3 regions of the Micromonospora sp. NPDC005707 genome follow, and region 1 is predicted to be linked to each of the others. Evidence: predicted binding sites of a transcription regulator. Region 1 holds the regulator's gene; each other region holds the start of a gene.
The links. Region 1 encodes HrcA, which represses chaperone genes, less so after heat shock. Its sites were predicted from a motif close to GGTTNGCACNCTCNNNNNGAGNGTGCNAACC; they were not measured.
Positions count from the first base shown of each region.

Region 2: groES (co-chaperone GroES) is a predicted target of HrcA. The motif match lies at 3,385-3,415, and genes of this name have one in related genera.
Region 3: groL (chaperonin GroEL) is a predicted target of HrcA. The motif match lies at 4,052-4,082, and genes of this name have one in related genera.

Region 1 is NZ_JBEXYR010000003.1:5,042-12,733, reverse strand. Features, by position in the region: gene ABZ452_RS05240 (serine hydrolase domain-containing protein) at 1-503, opposite strand, end outside; gene ABZ452_RS05235 (histidine triad nucleotide-binding protein) at 525-875, opposite strand; gene ABZ452_RS05230 (SDR family oxidoreductase) at 923-1,684, shown strand; gene ABZ452_RS05225 (16S rRNA (uracil(1498)-N(3))-methyltransferase) at 1,717-2,451, opposite strand; gene dnaJ (molecular chaperone DnaJ) at 2,453-3,595, opposite strand; gene hrcA (heat-inducible transcriptional repressor HrcA) at 3,668-4,690, opposite strand; gene ABZ452_RS05210 (DUF4870 domain-containing protein) at 4,922-5,545, shown strand; gene hemW (radical SAM family heme chaperone HemW) at 5,621-6,844, opposite strand; gene ABZ452_RS05200 (enoyl-CoA hydratase-related protein) at 6,864-7,649, shown strand.
Region 2 is NZ_JBEXYR010000002.1:289,607-297,298, forward strand. Features, by position in the region: gene ABZ452_RS03865 (molybdopterin-dependent oxidoreductase) at 1-1,097, opposite strand, end outside; gene groL (chaperonin GroEL) at 1,222-2,865, opposite strand; gene groES (co-chaperone GroES) at 2,936-3,250, opposite strand; gene ABZ452_RS03880 (methyltransferase domain-containing protein) at 3,563-4,789, shown strand; gene ABZ452_RS03885 (helix-turn-helix transcriptional regulator) at 4,791-5,057, opposite strand; gene map (type I methionyl aminopeptidase) at 5,122-5,937, shown strand; gene ybaK (Cys-tRNA(Pro) deacylase) at 5,948-6,427, shown strand; gene ABZ452_RS03900 (substrate-binding domain-containing protein) at 6,650-7,692, shown strand, end outside.
Region 3 is NZ_JBEXYR010000005.1:239,517-247,208, forward strand. Features, by position in the region: gene ABZ452_RS11655 (S8 family serine peptidase) at 1-863, shown strand, start outside; gene ABZ452_RS11660 (GNAT family N-acetyltransferase) at 907-1,836, shown strand; gene ABZ452_RS11665 (hypothetical protein) at 1,922-2,164, shown strand; gene groL (chaperonin GroEL) at 2,232-3,854, opposite strand; gene ABZ452_RS11675 (hypothetical protein) at 4,130-5,695, opposite strand; gene ABZ452_RS11680 (cold-shock protein) at 5,812-6,015, opposite strand; gene ABZ452_RS11685 (GNAT family N-acetyltransferase) at 6,240-6,758, shown strand; gene paaN (phenylacetic acid degradation protein PaaN) at 6,819-7,692, opposite strand, start outside.

The DNA of each region.
Region 1 (7,692 bases):
GCCCAGGTGCCGCCGCGCAGCCGGGCGACCAGCTCGCCGAGCAGGGCCATGCCGAGGTTGGAGTAGTGGTAGCGCCGGCCGGTGGGCAGCACCCGCTCCACCCGGGTCAGGTCGGCGAGCAGCTCGCTGACGTCGGGCGCGCGGAGGCTGTCCCAGACGTCGCCGTGCGGCTCGCGCTGCAGGCCCGCGGTGTGCGACAGCAGCCGGCGTACGGTCAGCTCGCCGTGCGCCGGCAGGTCGAGGTGCCGCCCGATCGGGTCGTCCAGGTCGAGGAGCCCCTCGTCGCGGCACTGCATGACCAGCACCGCGGTGAAGGTCTTGGTGACCGAGCCGATCCGGAAGACCGACTCCGGCCCGAGCGCCGTGTCGTTGCCGGTCCCGCCGACCGCGCAGGTCCACAGCGGCCGGTCGGCCCGGTGCAGGGCGACCGAGACGGCCGGGATCCGCCCGTGGGCCTGCGCCTGCCGCACCATCCGGCCGAGCCGGTCATGCACCGTGATCATGAGGGCAGTCTAGGCAGCCCGTCAGCGGCACAGCATCGGGCCGAGCGGGGCCCCGCCCAGCAGGTGCGCGTGCACGTGGAAGACCTCCTGGCCGCCGTACGGGCCGGTGTTGAACATCAGCCGGAAGCCGTCCACCGTGAGCCCCTCCTCCTCGGCCACCACGGCCGCGGTGCCCAGCAGCTCACCGGCCAGCCCCGGGTCGCCCTCGGCCAGGGTGACCACGTCCGCGTAGTGCTCCTTCGGGATCACCAGCACGTGCGTGGGCGCCTTCGGGTCGATGTCGCGGAAGGCCAGCGTGGTGGCGGTCTCGCGGACGATGGTGGCCGGGATCTCCCCGGCTACGATCCGGCAGAACAGGCAGTCGGTTCCCATCGGGGCATGGTAAGTCGTCCCGTACCCGCTCAGGCATGATGTGCCGCGTGACTTCTCGGGCGGTACTGGTGACGGGGGCCTCGCGCGGCATCGGCCGCGCGGTGGCGCGGGCGTTCGCGGCGGGCGGGGACCGGGTGGCGATCCACCACCGGGACTCCGCGGAGCTGGCCGAGGCGCTGCGGGCGGAGCTGCCCGGCGACGGGCACGTGGTGGTCCGTGCCGACCTGGCCGACCCGGACGCCGTGCGGGCCATGGTGGACGAGGCGGCGCAGCGCCTGGGCGGTCTCGACGTCCTGGTCAACAACGCCGGCGTCTACGGGCCCCGCGACCTGCCCCACCCGGTCTTCGGTAACACGTACGACCAGTGGCGGGAGCAGTGGCGGCTGGTCCTGGAGACCAACCTGACCGGCGCCGCGAACGCCACCTGGTGCGCCGCCCAGCACATGCGCGAGCGGGGCGGCCGGATCGTGAACGTGTCGTCCCGGGGCGCCTTCCGGGGTGAGCCCGAGCAGCCCGCGTACGGGGCGAGCAAGGCGGGGCTGAACGCGCTCGGTCAGTCGTTGGCGCTGGCCCTGGCCCCGTACGGCATCGCCGTGGCGACGGTCGCGCCCGGCTTCGTGGCGACCGACATGACCACCACCCACCTCAGCGGCGAGCGGGGCGACGCGATCCGCGCCCAGTCCCCGTTCAACCGGGTGGCCCGCCCCGAGGAGATCGCCGCGGCGGTGCACTGGCTGGCCAGCCCTGAAGCGGAGTGGGCGTCGGGAACGATCGTCGACCTGAACGGCGCCTCCTACCTCCGCACCTGACACGCCCACTCGCAGCGCCGTGCGGGGCGGGTCTACCAGCGGGACAGGCGGGTGGACAGGACGGTCAGCGCGGCCACGCCGGCTGTTGACGTGCGGAGCACCGACGGGCCCAGGCGGACCGGGCGGGCGCCGGCCTCCCCGAAGGCCGACAGCTCGGTGTCGGTGATGCCGCCCTCGGGGCCGACCACCAGGACGATCTCGCCGGCGTCGGGCAGCTCGACCGTGGTCAGCCGCTCCTCGGCCTCCTCGTGCAGGACGAACGCGGCGGCCGCGCCGGCGATCCGCCGGGTCACCGTGGTGGTCGACTCGTCGGGCGTGCCCGCCACCACCGGCAGCCACGGCCGGCGGGCCTGCTTGGCCGCCTCCCGGGCGGTGGCCGCCCACTTCTCCCGCGCGCGTACGCCCCGGTCCCCGCGCCACTGGGTCACCGAGCGGGACGCCGCCCAGGGGACGATCTCGTCCACCCCGACCTCGGTCATCGCCTGCACGGCCAGCTCGCCCCGGTCACCCTTGGCGATGCCCTGCACCACGACCAGCCGGGGGACGGACGCGTCGGCGTACCCCCGGGAGGTGACCCGGAGGTCGAGGGTGCCCCTGCCGACGGCCGTGACCACCGCGCCGGCCGTGCCGCCCCGCCCGTCGGCGAGCAGCAGCTCCTCGCCGACGCGCAGCCGCTGCACGGTCGCCGCGTGGTGCCCCTCGGGGCCGTCCAGCGTCAGCGTGTCACCGGTGGGCAGCGCCTCGACCAGGAACAGCGGCGCCGACACCTCAGGCGTGCCCGTTGAAGGCGTCGCGCATCCGGGAGAAGAAGCCGCCCTGCTTGGTCAGCTCGGCGACCTCCTCGCCGCGGGTCTTGGCGAAGTCGCGCAGCATCCGCTCCTGGTCGGCGTCGAGCTTGGTCGGGGTCCGCACGTCGAGGTGGACGTAGAGGTCGCCCCGGCCGGTGCCGCGCAGGTGCGGCACGCCCCGGGCGCGCAGCCGCAGCGTGCTGCCCGGCTGGGTGCCCGGCTTGACGTCGACCGTCTCCTCGCTGTCGAGGGTCTTGATGGTCAGGCGGGTGCCGAGCGCCGCCGCGGTCATCGGCACGGTGACCCGGCAGTGCAGGTCGTCGCCCTTGCGCGAGTAGACGTCGTGCGGGCGCTCGTGGATCTCGACGTAGAGGTCCCCGGCGGTGCCGCCGCCCGGACCGACCTCGCCCTGCTGGGCCAGCCGGATCCGCATGCCGTCCTCGACGCCCGCCGGGATCTTGACGGTGAGCGAGCGGCGGGTGCGCACCCGGCCGTCGCCCGCGCAGGTCGGGCAGGGGTGCGGGATGGTGGTGCCGTAGCCCTGGCAGACCGTGCACGGCCGGGCGGAGACCACCTGGCCGAGGAAGGTCCGCTGCACCGACTGCACCTCGCCCCGGCCGCCGCAGGCCTCGCAGGTGGCCAGGTGGGTGCCGGCCGCGGTGCCCGCGCCGGAGCAGGTGGTGCAGAGCACGGCGGTGTCGACGGTGATCGGCGCCTCGACGCCGAACGCCGTCTCGTTCAGGTCCAGCTCCAGCCGCAGGATCGCGTCGGCGCCCGGCCGGGTACGCGGCCGCGGGCCCCGGCTGCCGCCGGCCGCCCCGCCGAAGAAGGCGTCCATGATGTCCTGGAAGCCGACGAACGGGCCGGCGCCGCCCGGACCGCCCGGACCCGCGCCCCCGCCGCCCGGGGCGAGCGGGTCGCCGCCCAGGTCGACGATCTGCCGTTTCCGATCGTCCGAGAGCACCTCGTACGCGGCGTTGATGTCCTTGAACTTCTCCTGTGCCTCCGGGTCCGGATTGACGTCCGGGTGGAACTGCCGCGCCAGCTTGCGGTAGGCGCGCTTGATCTCGTCATCGGAGGCGTCCCGGCTCACGCCGAGAATGCCGTAGTAGTCCCTGGCCACTGCGTTCGGTGTCCTCATGTTCGTCTCGCGTTGCGCCGGTCGTCGGCCGGAGCCGGCCGTCGGTCTGACTGGTCAGTTCTGGGCCAGCAACTCGCCCACGTAGCGTGCCACGGCCCTCACCATGGCGATATTGCCGGGGTAGTCCATCCGGGTCGGCCCGAGCACGCCGAGCCCACCGACGATCGTGCTGCCCGGGCCGTACCCGGTGCTGACCACCGAGGCGGCCCGCAGGTTGTCGATCTCGTTCTCGTCGCCGATGAGCACCCGGGTGGTGCTCGGCTCGGCCTCCCCGATCAGCTTGAGCAGCACGACCTCCTCCTCGAGCGCCTCGAGGATCGGGCGCAGCGAACCCTGGAAGTCGAGCAAACCACCCCGGGTGAGGTTGGCCGTGCCGGCCAGCGCGATGCGCTCCTCGTGCCGTTCGACAAGGGTCTCCAGCAGCACGCTGGAGAGCGTGGCCATGGCCGGGCGCAGCTGCGGGGTCGACTCGTCGACCAGGGCCTGCACCAGCGGCGGGGTGTCGGAGAGCCGGGAGCCGACCAGCTTCTCGTTGACCACCCGGCGCAGGTCGGTCACGTCGTCGGGGGCGACCGGCCCGGGCATCTCGACCAGCCGCTGCTCGACCCGGCCGGTGTCGGCGATCATGACGACCATCAGCCGGGTGGTGGAGATCGGCACCAGCTCCAGGTGGCGCACCTTGGAGCGGGCCAGGCTCGGGTACTGCACCACGGCGACCTGCCGGGTGAGCTGGGCCAGCAGCCGAACGGTGCGGTGCACCACGTCGTCCAGGTCGACCGCGCCGACCAGGAAGCGCTCGATCGCCCGGCGCTCGGCCGGGCTGAGCGGCTTGACCCGGGAGAGCCGGTCGACGAAGAGCCGGTAGCCGCGGTCGGTGGGCACCCGGCCGGCGCTGGTGTGGGGCTGCCGGATGTAGCCCTCCTCCTCCAGCACCGCCATGTCGTTGCGGACGGTCGCCGGGGAGACGCCCAGCTGGTGGCGCTCGACCAGGGCCTTGCTGCCGACCGGCTCCTGCGTGGCGACGTAGTCCTCGACGATCGCGCGCAGCACGGCGAGCTTGCGGTCGTCGAGACCCATCTCCCCACCTCCTGACGCACCTCGTCCGCCCCGGCGCGCGGCGTCCGCCGGGCGTCTGGCACTCGACTGTAGCGAGTGCCAGTCTACGTCGGCCGACCCGCCGACGCGATGATCAGCGACGTACCTCCGGCCCGGCCCGCCGCACATCCGACCCGCCAGGGCCGAACAGCCGGACATCCCGGGCGATCTCGCTCTGGTGTGCCCTTGCCCCCGGGACCTACCGTGACGTCCATGACTGAACCTCCTCGCCCTCCCGGAGCGGGGGACTCCGGCGCACCGCCGCCGGAGCCGACCCCGCCGTCGGCACCGTACGGCTCGTCGCCGGCCGGCGAACCACCCACCGCACCACTGTCCGGGGCGCCGGCCGGGGGCGGCTATCCCCCGCCCGGTGGCTATCCCCCACCTCCCGGAGGCCAGCCGCCGTCGGGCGGCTACCCGCCCCCGGGCGGCTATCCCCCGCCGGGCGGCGGCTACCCGGGCGGCGGCGCCTACGGGCCGCCCGCCGGCTACGCCAACAACGACGACAAGACCTGGGCCCTCGTCGCGCACTTCGGCGGGGCGGCGGCGATGTTCGTCAGCGGCGGTGTGCTGGGTTGGCTCCCGCCGCTGGTCGCCATGCTGGCGCGGGGCAACCAGTCCCCGACCGTGCGCCAGCACGCGGTGTCGGCGCTCAACTTCCAGCTCGTGTGGTCGATCGTGGGCCTCGTCGGCTGGATCCTGAGCTGCATCCTCGTCGGCTTCCTCGCCGTCGGCGCGGCCGTCATCATCGGCGTGATCTTCGGCATCATGGCCGGGGTGAAGGCCAACGAGGGGCAGCCCTACCGCTACCCGATGTCGGCCAACCTGATCAAGTGAGCCCGGCCCGGCCGGCCCGGAGGGCCGGCCGGGCCCGTCCGGGCAGCGTCGCGGGCGTGGGCCGGCCGGAGCCGGTCAGGGCAGCAGGTCGCGGACGACCGCGTCGGCGAGCAGCCGGCCGCGCAGGGTGAGCACCGCCCGCCCGGCGGCGTACGCGCCCGCGTCGAGCAAGCCGCCGGCCCGGGCCCGCTCGGCGCCCGCCCGGCCCGCCTCGTCGAGCCCGGACAGGGCCAGTCCGTCGGCGAGCCGCAGCCGCAGCATCACGTCCTCCATGTGCGCCTCGTCCGGCGTGAGCAGCTCCCGGGCCAGGCCGGGCGACTCCCCGGCGGCCAGCCGCTGGGCGTACGCGGTCGGGTGCTTGACGTTCCACCAGCGCACCCCGCCGACGTGGCTGTGCGCCCCCGGGCCGAGGCCCCACCAGTCGGCGCCGGTCCAGTAGAGCAGGTTGTGCCGGCACCGGGCCGCTTCCGAGCGGGCCCAGTTGGAGACCTCGTACCAGGAGAAGCCGGCCGCGCCGAGGGCCGCCTCCGCCGCGAGGTAACGGTCCGCCGCCACGTCGTCGCTGGGGTACGGCAGCTCGCCGCGGCGCATCCGCGCGGCCAGCCGGGTGCCGTCCTCGACGATCAGGGCGTACGCGCTGACGTGGTCCACCCCCGCCGCGACCACCTGCTCCAGCGAGGCGGCGAAGTCCTCGGCACTCTCCCCCGGCGTGCCGTAGATCAGGTCCAGGTTCACGTGCTCGAACCCGGCGTCCCGCGCCTCCAGCGCGGCGGCGGTGGCCCGGCCGGCGCTGTGCTGCCGGTCGAGGATCGCCAGCACGCCGGGCGCCGCGGACTGCATGCCCAGCGAGATCCGGGTGTAGCCGGCGGCCCGCAGCGTCTTGAGCGACTCCGGGGTGACCGTCTCCGGGTTGGCCTCGGTGGTCACCTCGGCGCCGGCGGCCAGCCCCCAGGTGCGGTCGATGCCGTCGAGGATCCGGGCCAGGTCGTCGGCGGGGAGCAGGGTGGGCGTGCCGCCACCGACGAAGACGGTGTCGACCCGGGGCGGCGGGGTGTCGCCCAGCACCCGGCCGGCGAGGGCCAGCTCGGCCAGCACGGTGTCGGCGTACGTCTCGCGGCTGGCGCCGCCGCCGAGCTCGGCGGCCGTGTAGGTGTTGAAGTCGCAGTAGCCGCACCGGCTGGCGCAGAACGGGACGTGCACGTACACGCCGAAGCCGCGCGCGCCGACGGCGCGGCGGGCGGCAGCGGGCAGCGCCCCGTCGCGCGGGACGGGTTCGCCTTCTGGAAGGACGCCGGGCATGGCCACTAGTGTGCCCGGCATGACCTCTCCGGACGCTCTCGTGCGGGTCGCCACGGCCCGTGGGGTGACCACCCTCACCCTGGACAGCCCGCACAACCGCAACGCGCTCTCCACCCCGCTGATGACCGAACTGCTGGCCGGGCTGGCCGCGGCGGTCGCCGACGGCGCGGTCCGGGCCGTCGTGCTGGACCACACCGGCCCGGTGTTCTGCTCCGGGGCCGACCTGAAGGAGACGGCCGCCGCGTACGCCAGCGGTTCCGTGCCGGCCGGGATGCTGGGCGACGTGCTGGTCGCGGTCCGGGAGTGCCCGAAGCCGGTGCTCGCGCGGGTGGCCGGGCCGGCGCGGGCCGGCGGGCTGGGCCTGATCGCCGCCGCGGACCTGGCGGTCTGCGCCGAGGAGGCCACGTTCGCCTTCACCGAGGTCCGGATCGGGGTGATCCCGGCGGTGATCTCGGCGACCGTGCTGCCGCGGCTGCACCCCCGGGCCGCCGCCGAGCTGTACCTGACCGGCGACATGTTCGACGGCCGGCGGGCCGCCGAGATCGGCCTGGTCACCGCCGCCGTGCCGGCGGACGCGCTGGACGACGCCGTGGACCGGTACTGCGCCTCGCTGGTGAAGGGCGCACCGAAGGCCCTCGCCGGCACCAAGGAGCTGCTGCGCCGCCCGGCCGCCACCGACCTGCGCGCCGAGATCGCCGAGTTGGCCGCGCTCTCCACCGGGTACTTCCTGTCCGAGGAGGGCCGGGAGGGCGTCCTCGCGTTCCGGGAGAAGCGGCCCGCGGCCTGGGTGCCCGCCGCAGACTGAGGCCGGAGGTGCCGGGTCGGCTACGGACCGTGAGGCGTCCGGT
Region 2 (7,692 bases), on a different contig from region 1:
ACCTGGTCCGCTCCCTCCTCCGGCTCGACCTCGTCCAGCAGCTCCCGGATCGGCACGCCCAGCCAGCGGGCGTTGCCGATAAGGTCCCCGCCCACCTCGTTGGAGACGCAGGCCAGGGTGACGTAGCGCTCGACCATCGGCCGGGCGAGCAGGTCGTCGAAGCTCAGCTCGATCGGTTTGCGTACCCGGCCGTGGATGCGCAGCCGCCAGGTCGCCGGGTCGACCTGCGGCACCACCAGCGCGGTGTCGATCCGGTAGAACTCCCGGTTCGGGGTGACGAAGGGGGCGAGCCGGCTCACGGACAGGTCGGCGCCCGCCGGCACCGGTGGGGCGGGCGCCGCCGGGGCGGGCAGCCGCACCGCCTCGCGGGCCGCCGAGACGCCCCGCCGCCCGGCCAGCCAGTGCCCGCCGAGCCCGGCCACCGCTGCCGTGCCGGCCAGCAGGCCGACGCCACGCAGGAACCGGCGGCGCGACTCGTGGTCGCCGCCGTCGAGCGGCTCCCACCCGGCCGGACTCTCGTCCCGCGCGAGCGCAGCGACGGCCGGCGGCGGCTCGGGCGGCTTTGGCGCGGGCCGCTTTGGCGCGGAAGGCGTAGGCGCGGAAGGTGCGGGCCCGGAAGGCCCTGGCTCCGGCGCGGCTGGCGAGGGCCGCGGCCCGGCGCCCTCTCCGAGCGGACCCGCCACGAAGGCCCAGAGCGTCAGGGCCCCCAGCAGGCCGCCGACCAGGGAAGGCAGCGCGTCGAAGGCGTTCGCGCCGGCCCGGGTGAGCGCGGCGGTCACCCCGAGGGCGGCGAACGCGGCGATGCCGACCAGGCCGATCCGGAGCCGCCGGGCCGCCAGCACGCCGATCAGCGCCGCGATCGCGGCCAGCAGCACCGCCGTGCCGACCAGGAGGGCGAGCTTGTCGTACGTGCCGAAGACCGCGATGGCGAACTGCTTGAGCGGCTCCGGCACCACGTCGACGACCAGCCCGCCGACCGCGATGAGCGGGGCGGACCGGGGGCCGGTGAGGACGGCCACCGGTTCGGCGACGCCGATCGCGACGGCCGCGGCGGTCACCCCGGCCAGCGCGGCTCGACCGCGCGACATGGTGCTCACGGCGACCAGTGTCGTCGGTCGGAGCGGGCGACCGCCAACCTCGTCAGCGTTCCGTAAGCAGATACGGGTCAGGGCACACCGCCGGCTGGCGGTGTGCCCTGACGTCAGGCCGTACGACTCGGGATCAGAAGCCCGGGCCGTGCTGGTGGCCGTGCCCGTGGCCGTGGCCGTGACCGGCGTCGGCCGGCTCGGCCTTCTCCGGCTTCTCCACCACCAGGCTCTCGGTGGTGAGCAGCAGGCCGGCGATCGAGGCGGCGTTGGTGACCGCGTTGCGGGTCACCTTCACCGGGTCGAGGATGCCGGACTTGACCAGGTCGACGAACTCGCCGGTGGCGGCGTCGAGGCCGTTGCCCCACTCCTTGCCGGCGACCTTCTGCACCACGACGTAGCCGTCGTGGCCGGCGTTCTGCGCGATCCAGCGCAGCGGCTCGACCAGCGCCTTGCGCACGATCGAGACGCCGACCTTCTCGTCACCGGTGAAGCCCAGGTCGTCGTCGAGCACCGGCAGGATCTGGGCCAGGGCGGCGCCGCCACCCGGGACCGTGCCCTCCTCGACCGCGGCCTTGGTCGCGGCGATGGCGTCCTCGATGCGGTGCTTGCGCTCCTTCATCTCGACCTCGGTGGCCGCGCCGACCTTGATCACCGCGATGCCACCGGAGAGCTTCGCCAGCCGCTCGGCCAGCTTCTCCCGGTCCCACTCGGAGTCCGAGGCCTCGATCTCCTTGCGGATCTGGGCGACCCGGTCGGCGACCTCGGCGGCCTGGCCGCCACCGTCGACGACCGTGGTGTTCTCCTTGTCGACCACGACGCGACGGGCGGTGCCGAGCACCTCCAGGCCGACCTGGTCGAGCTTGTAGCCCAGCTCCGGGGCGACCAGCTCGGCGCCGGTCAGGATCGCCATGTCCTGGAGCATCGCCTTGCGGCGGTCGCCGAAGCCGGGGGCCTTCACGGCGCAGACCTTGATGGTCTTGCGGATCGCGTTGACCACCAGCGTGGACAGGGCCTGGCCCTCGACGTCCTCGGCGATGATGAGCAGCGGCTTGTTGTTCTGGAGAACCTTCTCCAGCAGCGGCAGCAGCTCCTCGATCGCCGAGATCTTCTGCGTGGTGATCAGGATGTACGGGTCCTCCAGGACCGACTCCTGCCCCTCCACGTCGGTGACGAAGTTCGGCGAGATGAAGCCCTTGTCGAACTGGAGACCCTCGGTCACCTCCAGCTCGGTGATCAGAGCAGAGCCCTCCTCGACGGTGATGACACCGTCGCGGCCGACCCGCTCCATCGCCTCGGCGATCAGCTCGCCGATGGTGCTGTCCTGCGCGGAGATCGTCGCGACGTGCGCGATCGACTCCTTGTCGGCCACCTCGACGGCCCGGCCGAGCAGCGCCTCGGAGACCTTGGCGGCCGCCGCGTCGACGCCCCGCTTGAGGCCGGTCGGGTTGGCCCCGGCGGCCACGTTGCGCAGGCCCTCGCGGACCATGGCCTGGGCCAGCACGGTCGCGGTGGTGGTCCCGTCGCCGGCGACGTCGTTGGTCTTGGTCGCCACCTCCTTGACCAGCTGCGCGCCGAGGTTCTCGTACGGGTTGGTGAGCTCGATCTCCTTGGCGATCGTCACGCCGTCATTGGTGATCGTGGGCGCACCAAACTTCTTGTCCAGGACGACGTTGCGCCCGCGCGGGCCGAGTGTGACCTTGACCGCGTCCGCGAGGGCGTTGACACCGTGCTCCAGCAGGTGCCGGGCGTCGTCCGAGAAGCTCAGGATCTTCGCCATCTGTATCCCTTCGAAGCGACGTTGCCCCGGCCCGGCGAGCCGGACCGGGGCAACGACACTGATCGGTTGCTTACTTCTCGATGACCGCGAGGACGTCGCGGGCGGAGAGCACCAGGTACTCCTCGCCGGCGTACTTGACCTCGGTGCCGCCGTACTTCGAGTAGAGGACGGTGTCGCCGACCTTGACGTCGATCGGCACGCGGTTGCCCTTGTCGTCGATCCGGCCCGGGCCGACAGCGAGGACGGTGCCCTCCTGCGGCTTCTCCTTGGCGGTGTCGGGGATCACGATGCCCGAGGCGGTGGTGGTCTCGGCCTCGTTCGCCTGGACCACGATGCGGTCCTCGAGCGGCTTGATCGCAACCTTGGTCGCGGTAGTCACGGGCATACCCTCCTGGGGTACTTGGTGTCGTTGCCGGTCGGCACGCCGACCAGCGTCAATCTGCCACATGCCACCGGGCGGGGCCGTCGTCGCGGGTGCCGGTCCGCCTGGCGCTCAACCCCCGGACACCAGGGCCCGGGCGTTGGCACCCTCAGGGTGAGAGTGCTAATCGCAGGTTATTCCTCGGCTAGCACTCCGTCAAGGAGAGTGCCAACGCGCCGCGCCTCGTGTCGCGTCATCCGGCCGGACCGGAGTCGACGACGACGGGCCACGAGGGGTCCGGGGCGGTCGGCCGGGGGTGGCCGGGAGAATGCCCGGGTGGACCTGGAACAGTTCGCCGCCCTGCGTACCCCCGAGGGGTCGGCCGCGCTCGACGCGGCGGCGCGGGTGGCCGGCGGCGACCCGCTGACGGCGGCGGCGGCGCTCCGCTCCGCCGGGGTGCCGGCCGGGCTCGCGGCGGCGGCGTTGACCCAGGCCGAGCTGCGCCGCCGTGCCGTGGGCAAGTTCGGCCCGGCGGCGGCCGGGATGTTCCTCACCCGGGCCGGCCTGGAGCAGGCCACCCGGGGGGTCGTGGCGCGGCGCCGGGCGGAGCGCCTGCGCGCCGCGGGCGTCGCCACCCTCGCCGACCTGGGGTGCGGCCTCGGGGCGGACGCGCTCGCCGCGGCCCGCGCCGGCATCCGGGTGTACGGCGTCGAGGCCGACCCGGTGACCGCCGCGATGGCCGCCGCGAACGCCGAGGCGGCCGGGCTGGGCGACCTGTTCACGGTGGAGTGTGGGGACGCCACGGCGTTCGACGTGGGCCGGGTCGACGGGGTCTTCTGCGACCCGGCCCGCCGGAAGGCCGGCACCGGCCGGCGCATCTTCGACCCGAACGCCTACTCGCCGCCCTGGGACTTCGTCACCGGGCTGGCCGAGCGGGTGCCGCACACGGTGGTGAAGGTGGCCCCGGGACTGGACCACGCGCTGATCCCGGCGGGCGCCGAGGCGGAGTGGGTGAGCGTCGACGGCGACCTGGTCGAGGCGACGCTCTGGTGCGGCGCGCTGGCGGCGGTGCCCCGCCGCGCCACCGTGCTCCGCGAGAAGGACGGACACCCACCCGACGCCTCCGGCGGAGCGGGGGTCGCCTCCTACCAGCTCACCGGCACCGGTGACGCCGAGGCGCCGGTGGGCCGGCCCCGCGGCTTCCTGTACGACCCGGACCCGGCGGTGGTGCGCGCGCACCTGGTCGCCGAGCTGGCCGGCGAGCTGGACGCGACGCTGGCCGACCCGAGCATCGCCTACCTGTACGGCGACGAGGCCCGGCCGACCCCGTTCGCCCGCTGCCTGGAGATCACCGACGTCCTGCCGTTCTCGCTGAAGCGGCTGCGCGCCCTGCTGCGGGAGCGCCGGGTCGGCCGCGTGGAGATCCTCAAGCGCGGCTCGGCGCTGGAGCCGGAGAAGCTGCGCCGGGATCTGCGGCTGGCCGGCGACGCGGCGGCCAGCCTGGTGCTGACCCGGGTGGCCGGCGCGCCGACCGTGCTGCTCTGCCGCCCGGTGCCCGGCTGAGTCAGGACGCCTCGCGGACGCGCAGGTCGGCCAGCCACACCTCGGCCAGGTCGCTGAGCGCGACGCCGAGGACCTCGCTGAGGCAGACCACGGTGCCGAACGCGGGTGCCGGAAGCCGGCCCACCTCGATCTTGCGCAGCGTCTCCGGCGAGATGCCGGCCGCCACGGCCACCTCGACGAGGCTGCGGTCGCCTCGCGCGACCCGGAGCGCCGCCCCGAGGCGTTGCCCCGCTGCGACCTGTTCCGGCGTGAGCGGTGGGCGAACCATGCCAGCAGGATAGACCCCGGCCGCCGTGGTATAAAAATACCGCAAGAGAAGGGGAGGGTTGATCGTGATCGAACTCAAGTCCGCCGAGGAGATCGACCGGATGGCCGTGACCGGCCAGTTCGTCGGCGAGCTGCTGGCGGAGCTGCGTGAGGTCGCCGCCGTCGGGGTCAACCTGATGGACCTCGAGCACCACGCCCGCCGCCGGATCAAGGAGCGTGGCGCGGCGTCCTGCTACTGGGACTACACGCCGTCGTTCGGCCGCGGCCCGTTCCGCAACGTCCTGTGCCTCTCGGTCAACGACGCCGTGCTGCACGGCCTGCCGCACCACTACGCCCTGCGCGACGGTGACCTGCTGAGCATCGACATGGCGGTCGGGATCGACGGCTGGGTCGCCGACTCCGCGCTGTCCGTCGTCGTCGGCACTCCCGCCCCGGACGACCTGAAGCTGATCGAGGCCACCGAGGTCGCGCTGGAGGCCGGGATCGACGCGGCGCAGGCGGGCAACCGGATCGGCGACATCTCCGCCGCCATCGCCGGGGTCGCCGGCCGCTACGGCTACCAGGTCAACAACGAATTCGGCGGCCACGGCATCGGCCGCACCATGCACGAGGCCCCACACGTGCCCAACACCGGCCGCTCCGGCCGGGGCATGAAGCTCAAGCCCGGCCTGACGATCGCGATCGAGCCGTGGTTGTGCCGCGGCACCGACAAGATCAGATTCGACGAGGACGGGTGGACGATCCGGTCCGCGGACGGCTCGCGCTCGGCCCACTCCGAGCACACCGTCGCGATCACCGAGGCCGGCCCCCGGGTGCTGACCCGCCGCTCCGGGCACAGCAGCAGGCCGGGCGACCGCACCGGGCAGGCTGCCGCGGGTTAGTTTGTCGCTCATGGCGGGACAGGGCACTCCGGCGACGGCACTGTTGACCAAGCGGAAGATCGCGCACAGCACCCACCCGTACGACGTCTCGCCGGACGCCCCGAACTACGGCGCCCTGGTCGCGGCGGCCCTCGGGGTGCCACCGGCCCAGGTGTTCAAGTCGCTGGTCACCGAGGTCGACGGCGCGCTGACCGTGGCGGTCGTGCCGGTCACCGGCGAGCTGGACCTCAAGGCCCTGGCCGCGGCGGCCGGCGGCAAGCGGGCGGCCATGGCGGACCGGACGGTGGCGGAGCGGGCCACCGGGTACGTCCGCGGCGGGATCAGCCCGCTCGGCCAGCGCAAGCGGCTGCCCACGGTCGTCGACGCCTCCGCGCTGGAGCATCCGACGGTCTACGTCTCGGCGGGGCGCCGCGGCCTGCAACTGCAGCTCGCCCCCGCCGACCTGGTCGCGCTGACCGGTGCCGTCACGGCGCCGATCGCCACCCGCTGAGCCACCTCTCCCCGGGTCGGCTGGGAGCGTTTCCGCACGCCACCCGGGGGAGCGCTCTCCGCACGGTGACGGCGGGGTGTCACTTGCGTTGCTGAATTGTTACTGCCGCCAACAAACTTCTGACCTCGGCTCCCTTGCGCGACTTCGGCGGGGAGGAATACGTTGCCGGGCACAACAAAACACCGACAACAACTCCCCCAACCCCCGAAAGGACCCATGCATATGCGCAAGGGCTTCCTCACCTTCGCGGCCGTCGGTCTTCTCGCGACCGGCAGCATGGCCGCCTGTGGTGACAACGGCGGTTCCGACCAGGCCGGCGGCTCGACCGACAAGAAGCCGAAGATCGGCGTGATCCTCCCCGACAGCAAGTCCTCCGCCCGGTGGGAGGGCGCGGACCGCAAGTACCTCAAGGAGGCGTTCGACGCGGCCGGCGTGGAGTCGGACATCCAGAACGCCCAGAACGACAAGAACGCCTTCCAGACCATCGCCGACCAGATGATCACCAACGGCGTCAACGTGCTGATGATCGTCAACCTGGACTCCGGCACCGGCAAGGCCGTGCTCGACAAGGCCAAGTCGCAGGGCGTCGCCACCATCGACTACGACCGGCTGACCCTGGGCGGCTCCGCCCAGTACTACGTCAGCTTCGACAACGAGGCGGTCGGCAAGCTCCAGGGCGAGGGCCTGAGCAAGTGCCTGACCGACAAGGGCGCCAAGAACCCGTCGATCGCCTACCTCAACGGTTCGCCGACCGACAACAACGCGACCCTGTTCAAGAACGGGTACGACTCGGTGCTCAAGCCGAAGTTCGACTCGAAGGAGTACACCAAGGTCGCCGACGACTCGGTGCCGGCCTGGGACAACGCGCAGGCCGCCACGATCTTCGAGCAGCAGCTCACCAAGGCCGGCGGCAAGATCGACGGGGTGCTGGCCGCCAACGACGGCCTCGGCAACGCGGCCATCTCGGTGCTGAAGAAGAACAAGCTCAACGGCAAGGTCCCGGTGACCGGTCAGGACGCCACCAAGGAGGGCCTGCAGAACATCCTCCTGGGCGACCAGTGCATGACGGTCTACAAGGCGGTCAAGAAGGAGGCGGACGCCGCCGCCGAGCTGGCCATCGGGCTGGCCAAGGGCCAGAAGAAGGACACCGGCCAGACCGTCAAGGACCCGGAGGGCGGACGGGACGTCCCGGCCGTGCTGCTGGAGCCGAAGGCGATCTACAAGGACAACGTGAAGGACGTCGTGACGGACGGCTACGTCACCAA
Region 3 (7,692 bases), on a different contig from region 1:
ACTCCGGAGTGGACGGCCGGCACCCGGCCCTGGCCGCCGGCTTCCGGGGCGGCGACGACTCCTGGTACGACCCCTGGGAGCACCGCCCCACGCCGGCCGACCGGGGTGGCCACGGCACGCACACGGTGGGCAGCGCGGTGGGCCGCAACGGGATCGGGGTGGCTCCCGGCGCGAGCTGGGTCGGCTGCGTCAACCTCGACCGCAACCTGGGCAGCCCGGCCCGCTACCTGGACTGCCTGCAGTTCATGCTGGCCCCGTTCCCGCCCGGCGGGAATCCGCTCACCGACGGGCGGCCGCACCGGGCCCCGGACGTGCTGACCAACTCGTGGGGCTGCCCGCCGGTCGAGGGCTGCGACCCGGGGGCGCTGCGCCCGGCGACCGCCGCGTTGGCCGCGGCCGGCATCCTGGTGGTGGCCGCGGCCGGCAACACCGGCCCGTACTGCGGCTCCATCGCCGACCCGCCGGCGCCGTACCCGGACGTGCTCACGGTCGGCGCGGTCGACCGGGCCCGCCGGCTCACCGAGTTCTCCAGCCGGGGGCCGGCGGCCGGGGGTGCCGCCAAGCCGGACCTGGTCGCGCCGGGAGCCGGGGTGCCGTCGGCGTACCCCGGGGGTGGTTACGCCACCCTGGACGGCACCTCGATGGCGACCCCGCAGGTGGCCGGCGTGGTGGCGCTCATGTGGTCGGCCAACCCGGCGCTGGTCGGCGACCTGGACCGCACCCGGCGCATCCTGGCCGACACCGCCACGCCGGCCGTGACACCCGCGGACGCGCCCTGCGGCGGCACCCGGAACCTCGCCGGCGCGGGGCTGGTCGACGCGTACGCGGCGGTCCGCGCCGCCCGCGCCGCCGACCTCGGTTAACAACCCTGTCCATTGCCCGGCGGATGGCCTAGGGTCGGCGTCCATGGACGTGGAGATCATCGAGCTGGGTCCGGACCGCCTGCCCGAGGTCGTCGACCTCTGCCGGCGCGCCCTGGACCTGCCGGAGGACGCCGCCGAGGCGCCGGCGATCGTGGCCACCCTGGCCGACCGCGCGGCGGCCGACCGGTCGGTGCTGCGGCTCGGCGCGGTCCGCGGCGGCACGCTGGTCGGGGCGCTGATCGGCTCGCTGTCCGCGCGGGATCCGCGGGTCGGTCACGTCGACCTGGTGGCGGTGGCGCCGGAGGAGCGCCGGCAGGGGATCGGCGGGTCGCTGCTGGCCGGGGCGGAGGCCCGGCTCGCCGGGCTCGGCGCCGCCGAGCTGCTGCTGGCCGGGAACCCGCCGCACTACGCCTGGCCCGGCATCGACGTGCGCTACACCCCGGCGGTCTGCGCCGCGCTGCGGCTCGGCTACCGCCAGGACCGGACGGCCTGGAACATGACCGCCGACCTGGGCGAGGGCTCGGCGGCACTGCGCTCCACCGAGGCTGCCGAGCGGCGGCTGGCCGGGCGGGGCGTGACCGTACGCCGGGCCGAGCCTTCGGACCTGCCGGCGCTGGCGGAGTTCGCCCGCGCCACCTTCGGCGGCGCCTGGGACGGCGAGCTGGCCGGCTCGGTCGGGCGGCCGGACGCCGGCGCGCACCTGGCCGAGCGGGACGGCGAGATCCTCGGCTTCGCCGCCTACGGCTCGTCGCGGCCGAGCTGGTTCGGCCCGATGGGAACCGCGCCGGCGGCCGAGGGTTCGGGGATCGGCGGGGTGCTGCTGCGGCGCTGCCTGCGCGACCAGGCGGCGGCCGGGATCGGGGCGGCGCAGATCGGCTGGGTGGGCCCGGTGCCGTTCTACTCGGGGGCGGCCGGCGCGCGGATCGAGCGGGTGTTCTTCCTGTACCGGAAGGCACTGAACGGACAGAAGTAACTAAAGTTACATAGACGGCAATAATGCCGTTCGGCCTCCTCGGCCATCGACCGGCCCCTACGGTCGGGAATTAGAGGAGGCGGGCATGACCACGGACGACGAACGGACCGACGACCAGCCGGCGAGCTGGCGACCGGTCGGCGAGCTTCCCGGCCAACTGCCGTTCGACCGGCTCGACTTCGGCGACGCCGAACAGCTCGCGGAAATGACCGCGGCGGATGGACCCGCCGCCGAGGAACCACTGCAACCGGTGGACGAACCGATCCGGCTCACGCCGCCCTACGACCGGGCGCACAAGCGGCGCAACCAGCGCCGACTGCCGACCTGAGACAGACGGAAAGGGGGCGGACCGCTGACGCGGCCCGCCCCCTTTCGGCGTGCTGGTGAAGCTGGACTCAGAAGTCCATCTCCCCGCCACCCGGGCCAGCCGGGGCGGCCGGGGTCTTCTCCGGCTTGTCCGCCACGACGGCCTCGGTGGTGAGGAACAGCGCGGCGATCGAGGCGGCGTTCTGCAGGGCGGAACGCGTCACCTTGGCCGGGTCGATGATGCCCGCGGCCAGCAGGTCCACGTACTCGCCGGTCGCGGCGTTGAGGCCGTGACCCGGGTCGAGGTTGCGGACGCGCTCGACGACGACGCCACCCTCGAGGCCGGCGTTGACGGCGATCTGCCGCAGCGGGGCGTCCAGCGCGATCTTGACGATCTGCGCGCCGGTCGCCTCGTCGCCGGCCAGGTCCAGCTTGTCGAAGGCGGTCTTGCCGGCCTGCACCAGCGCGACGCCACCACCCGGGACGATGCCCTCCTCGACGGCGGCCTTCGCGTTGCGGACGGCGTCCTCGATGCGGTGCTTGCGCTCCTTCAGCTCGACCTCGGTGGCCGCGCCGACCTTGATCACCGCAACACCGCCGGCCAGCTTGGCCAGGCGCTCCTGCAGCTTCTCGCGGTCGTAGTCGGAGTCGCTCTTCTCGATCTCGGCCCGGATCTGGTTGACCCGGCCCTGGATCTGGTCGGCGTCGCCGGCACCGTCGACGATGGTGGTCTCGTCCTTGGTCACCACGACCTTGCGGGCGCGGCCCAGCATGTCGAGGCTGACGGCGTCGAGCTTGAGGCCAACCTCCTCGCTGATGACCTGACCACCGGTGAGGATGGCGATGTCGGCCAGCATGGCCTTGCGGCGGTCACCGAAGCCCGGCGCCTTGACGGCGACCGACTTGAAGGTGCCACGGACCTTGTTGACCACCAGGGTCGCCAGGGCCTCACCCTCGATGTCCTCGGAGATGATCAGCAGCGGCTTGCCCGACTGCATGACCTTCTCCAGGATCGGGAGCAGGTCCTTCACCGAGGAGATCTTGCTGTTGACGATCAGGAGGTACGGGTCGTCGAAGACGGCCTCCATACGCTCCGGGTCGGTCATGAAGTAGGCGGAGATGTAGCCCTTGTCGAAGCGCATGCCCTCGGTGAGCTCGAGCTCGAGGCCGAAGGTGTTGCTCTCCTCGACGGTGATGACGCCTTCCTTGCCCACCTTGTCCATCGCCTCGGCGATGATCTCACCGACGCTGGGGTCAGCGGCGGAGATGGAGGCGGTGGAGGCGATCTGCTCCTTGGTCTCCACGTCCTTGGCGAGCTTCAGCAGCTCCTCCGAGACGTTGGCCACGGCCGCCTCGATGCCCCGCTTCAGGGCCATCGGGTTGGCGCCGGCGGCCACGTTGCGCAGGCCCTCACGGACCAGGGCCTGGGCCAGGACGGTCGCCGTCGTCGTGCCGTCACCGGCCACGTCGTCGGTCTTCTTCGCGACCTCCTTGACCAGCTCGGCGCCGATCTTCTCGTAGGGGTCCTCGAGCTCGATCTCCTTGGCGATGCTCACACCATCGTTGGTGATGGTGGGGGCACCCCACTTCTTCTCGAGCACGACGTTGCGGCCCTTGGGGCCGAGGGTCACCTTCACGGCGTCGGCGAGCTGGTTCATGCCCCGCTCGAGGCCGCGGCGCGCCTCTTCGTCGAACGCGATCATCTTGGCCATACGGCGTTGTCCTCCTGGACACTCACGGGCCACCCGGGGATTCCCCGGATGGGCCGTCTGGTGTACGCACCTTGGGGACGTCGCCACCTGGCGACGACGACGTCTCCTCGGTCGGGCCGGACAGCCCGCGACGACCGGCCCCGTGCCGCTCCGGCGCCATCTCGACACCGGCACGACCGTGGCCCTACCGTCCCGACCATTGGCACTCACCGTACGCGAGTGCCAATGACTTGTTTAGCACTCTCCCTAGCCGAGTGCAAGCACGCTGCCCCCGCTCAGCCGAGTTCCGCGGCCAGTCGGGCGGCGTTCACCGGGCCTTCGTGGGCCCGCTGTTCGGCGTACGTGGCGACCAGCCCGACGAGCTGCGCCAGATAGGCCGGGGTCGCCAGCACCGCGCCCACCACGGCCAGCGTCACGGCGCCCGCGGCCGTGCCGGGAGCGGCCATCGGGTCCACCCCGAAGGCGAGCTGGTTGACCAGCCCGAGCGCGCCGTCCAGCACCGCGGCGGCGATCAGCACGCCGATGACCAGCGCCACCCGGCCGAGCACCATGCCGAACCGCTGGTGGAACATCCGCCAGGCCCGGCCGATCGGCTCCTGCCGCTCGAACAGGTAGATCGGGCCGAACAGGGCAAATGCGAACGCCGCGTACAGGCCGGGCAGCAGGCAGAAGCAGGCGCCGACCGTGATGAGCAACGAGGCCACGATGGTCCAGCCCCAGAGGCCGAGGGCGCGGCGCAGCCCGTAGCGGAGCGCCGCCCCGACCCCGACCGGCTCACCGGCCGCCTGGCGGGCGACCACCCAGGTGCCGGCGGCCCAGCCGGCGCTCTGCAGCGGGCCGAAGATCAGCGCGGCGAGGAGCACGGCGCCGTAGAAGGCGAACACGTGCTCGAAGTAGCCGCTGGGCAGCACCGGGGCGCCGTCCGCGCCGGTGACCGGCTGCTCGGTCGGTGCGAGGGCGAGCGAGATCACCGCGATCACGGCCGCCGGAACGGTCTGGGTGAGCAGCATGATCGGCAGGAGTTGCCGCCAGCCGCGCCGCAGCGCGCCCCCGCACCGGCTGAACCAGCCGCCGACGCCCGCGTGCGGCGGGGTGACCAGCGGATCCTGCGGGTCGAGACCCGGGTGCCAGCCGTACGGCTGGCCGGGCAGCGGGTAGCCGGGGTAGGCCGCGCCGGGCAGCGGGTGGCCGGGGTAGGCCGCGCCCGGCAGCGGGTGGCCGGGGTAGGCCGCGCCCGGCAGCGGGTAGCCGCCGGGGTAGGGCGCCCCGGGCTGCGGAGCGCCACCGGCCGGCCAGGTCCAGCCCTGCGGCGGCCCGGCCGGGTACGCGTCCCAGGGTTGCCCGCCGACTCCCGGCTGGCCGGCGACGCCGCCCCAGCCCTCGGGCCCTGGCTGAGCGGGAACGGCGAACCCGCCCGGGCTGGCCGGCGAGGCGGGCTGGGCGGGCGCGACGGGATTGCCGAACGGGCCGGCCTGGGCGGGAGCCGCAGAGTCGGTCGACGGGCCGGCCTGGGCGGGAGCCGCAGAGTCGGTCGACGGGCCGGCCTGGGCGGCAGCCGCAGGGTCGGTCGACGGGCCTGCCTGGGCGGGAGCCGCAGGGTCGGTCGACGGGCCGGGTTGCGCCGGCACGGCGGGGCCGGCCGGAGTGGCGGGCCGGATCAGATCGGCCGGGCTGGCCGGGTCGGTCGGGGTGGTCGAGCCGGGCGCGGTGGGGTCGACCGCATGCCCCGACGCCGGGGCCGGCGCGGCGGCCGGCGGCGTGGACCGGGTCGGGTCGACCGGGACACCGGGCGACGCCGGGGGCACCGGCTCGGTGGAACCCGACGGGGGCAGGTCGGACATGAACCCTCCTCAGCAGCGGCGGCTGGAACGGTCCATGATCTTCCACGGCGCGGGGCTGCGCCGCAGCCCCCTCGTCGGGGTGACGCGGCCGCCGATCGGGCGGCGGCCACGGAGGATCAGGCGATGACGCGAACCCGCTCGGCCTGCGGGCCCTTCTGGCCCTGGGCGATCTCGAACTCGACCCGCTGGCCGTCGTCCAACGCCTTGTAGCCGTCCATCTCGATCGCGGAGAAGTGGACGAAGACGTCCTGCCCGCCGTCGACGGCGATGAAGCCGTAGCCCTTTTCGGAGTTGAACCACTTCACGGTGCCCTGTGCCACGGTGCACTTCCTCACTCTGCGCGGCGTTCCACGACCCCGGGAACCGGCGGACCGGCACCGGTGGGCCACCGGCTCAGCGATCGGCGACGGCCGCTGAATCGTGTGACCGAAATCGCACGCTACACGAGGCGTGACGACCGCGCACGACCACAAATCGGGCATATTCCGGTCGCAGTCCGGGCCCGGCCGGGCGCGGGTGGCGACCCTTCCGGTATGCATGCGACATGACCAGCGCGCCCACCACGACCACCACCGTCCGACGGGTCCGCCCGGCGGACGCCGCCCGGATGCGGGCGCTCCGGCTGGAGATGCTGGCCGACTCCCCGCTGGCGTTCCTGGAGACCGTGGCCGAGGCCGCCGCCCGGCCGCACGCCGAGTACGCGGCCCGGATCGCCGCCGTCTCGCAGGGCGAGCAGAACGCCCAGTTCGTGGCCGACCCGGGCGGCCGGCTGGTCGGTCACGCCGGCGGCACGGTCGATCCGGGGGAACCGGGGCTGACCGTGATCTACGCCGTCTACGTGACGCCGGCCTGGCGGGGCAGGGGGCTGCTCGGCGCGCTGGTGGACGAGGTGGCGGCCTGGTCCAGGGCGTGCGGCCGGCCCGAGCTGATGCTGGAGGTGGTGGTCGGCAACGACCGCGCCTGCCGGGCGTACGAGAAGCTGGGCTTCGTGGACACCGGCGTGCGCGTCCCGCACCCGAGGATCCCGACCCTGCGCGAACTCCAGATGCGCCGTCCCGCCTGACGGTTCGGGTGCGCCTGTCGTCGCTCCGGCGACAACAGACGCACCCGGACGCGGCGAGCGTCAGACGTGCCGGCGACTCTGCACGATGCGGAACCGGTTCGCCACGTACGCGCCGTCGGTCAGCGCCGAGTTCGCCGCCGGGTTCGCCCCCGAGCCGTGGAAGTCGGAGAACGCCGCGGACTGGTTGACGAACACCCCGCCGGTCAGGTTGCAGGACAGGTGCACGCCGGCATCGACAGCGGCCGCCTCGGCCGCGTCCAGCACCGCCTCGTCGGTCGAGTAGACGCCGGCGGTCAGGGCCCCCTTCTCGCCGACGGTCGAGCGGAGGATCTCCAGGCTGTGCGCGGTCGAGTCGGTCGCGATGGCGAACGAGATCGGGCCGAACCACTCGCGGGAGTAGGTCGCGGTGTCGGCCGCGTCGAGCTTCACCACGGTCGGCGTCCGCACCACGGCGTCGGGGAAGGACGGGTGCGCCACGGTCCGCGACTCCAGCACCGGCTCGCCGACCTTGGTGACCTCCTCCAGCCGCTCCAGCACGCCGTCGTTGACGATCGCGCCGGTCAGCTCGACGCCCCGGGCCGGGTCGGCGGTGAGCTTGGCGACCGCACCGGCGATGCCGGCGGCCACCTCGTCGAAGCTCTTGTGCCCCTGGTCGGTCTCGATGCCGTCCCGGGGGATCAGCAGGTTCTGCGAGGTGGTGCACATCTGGCCGCTGTACAGGGTCAGCGTGAAGCCCAGGTTGCGGCACAGCCCGGCGAAGTCGTCGGTGGAGTCGATCACCACCGTGTTCAGGCCGGCCTTCTCGGTGTAGACGGCGGCCTGCCGGGCGTTGGCCTCCAGCCAGTCGCCGTACTCGGTGGAGCCGGTGAAGTCGACGATCTTGACGGCCGGGTGCAGGGCCAGGGTCGAGGCGAGCTTCTCGCCGGCCGCCTCG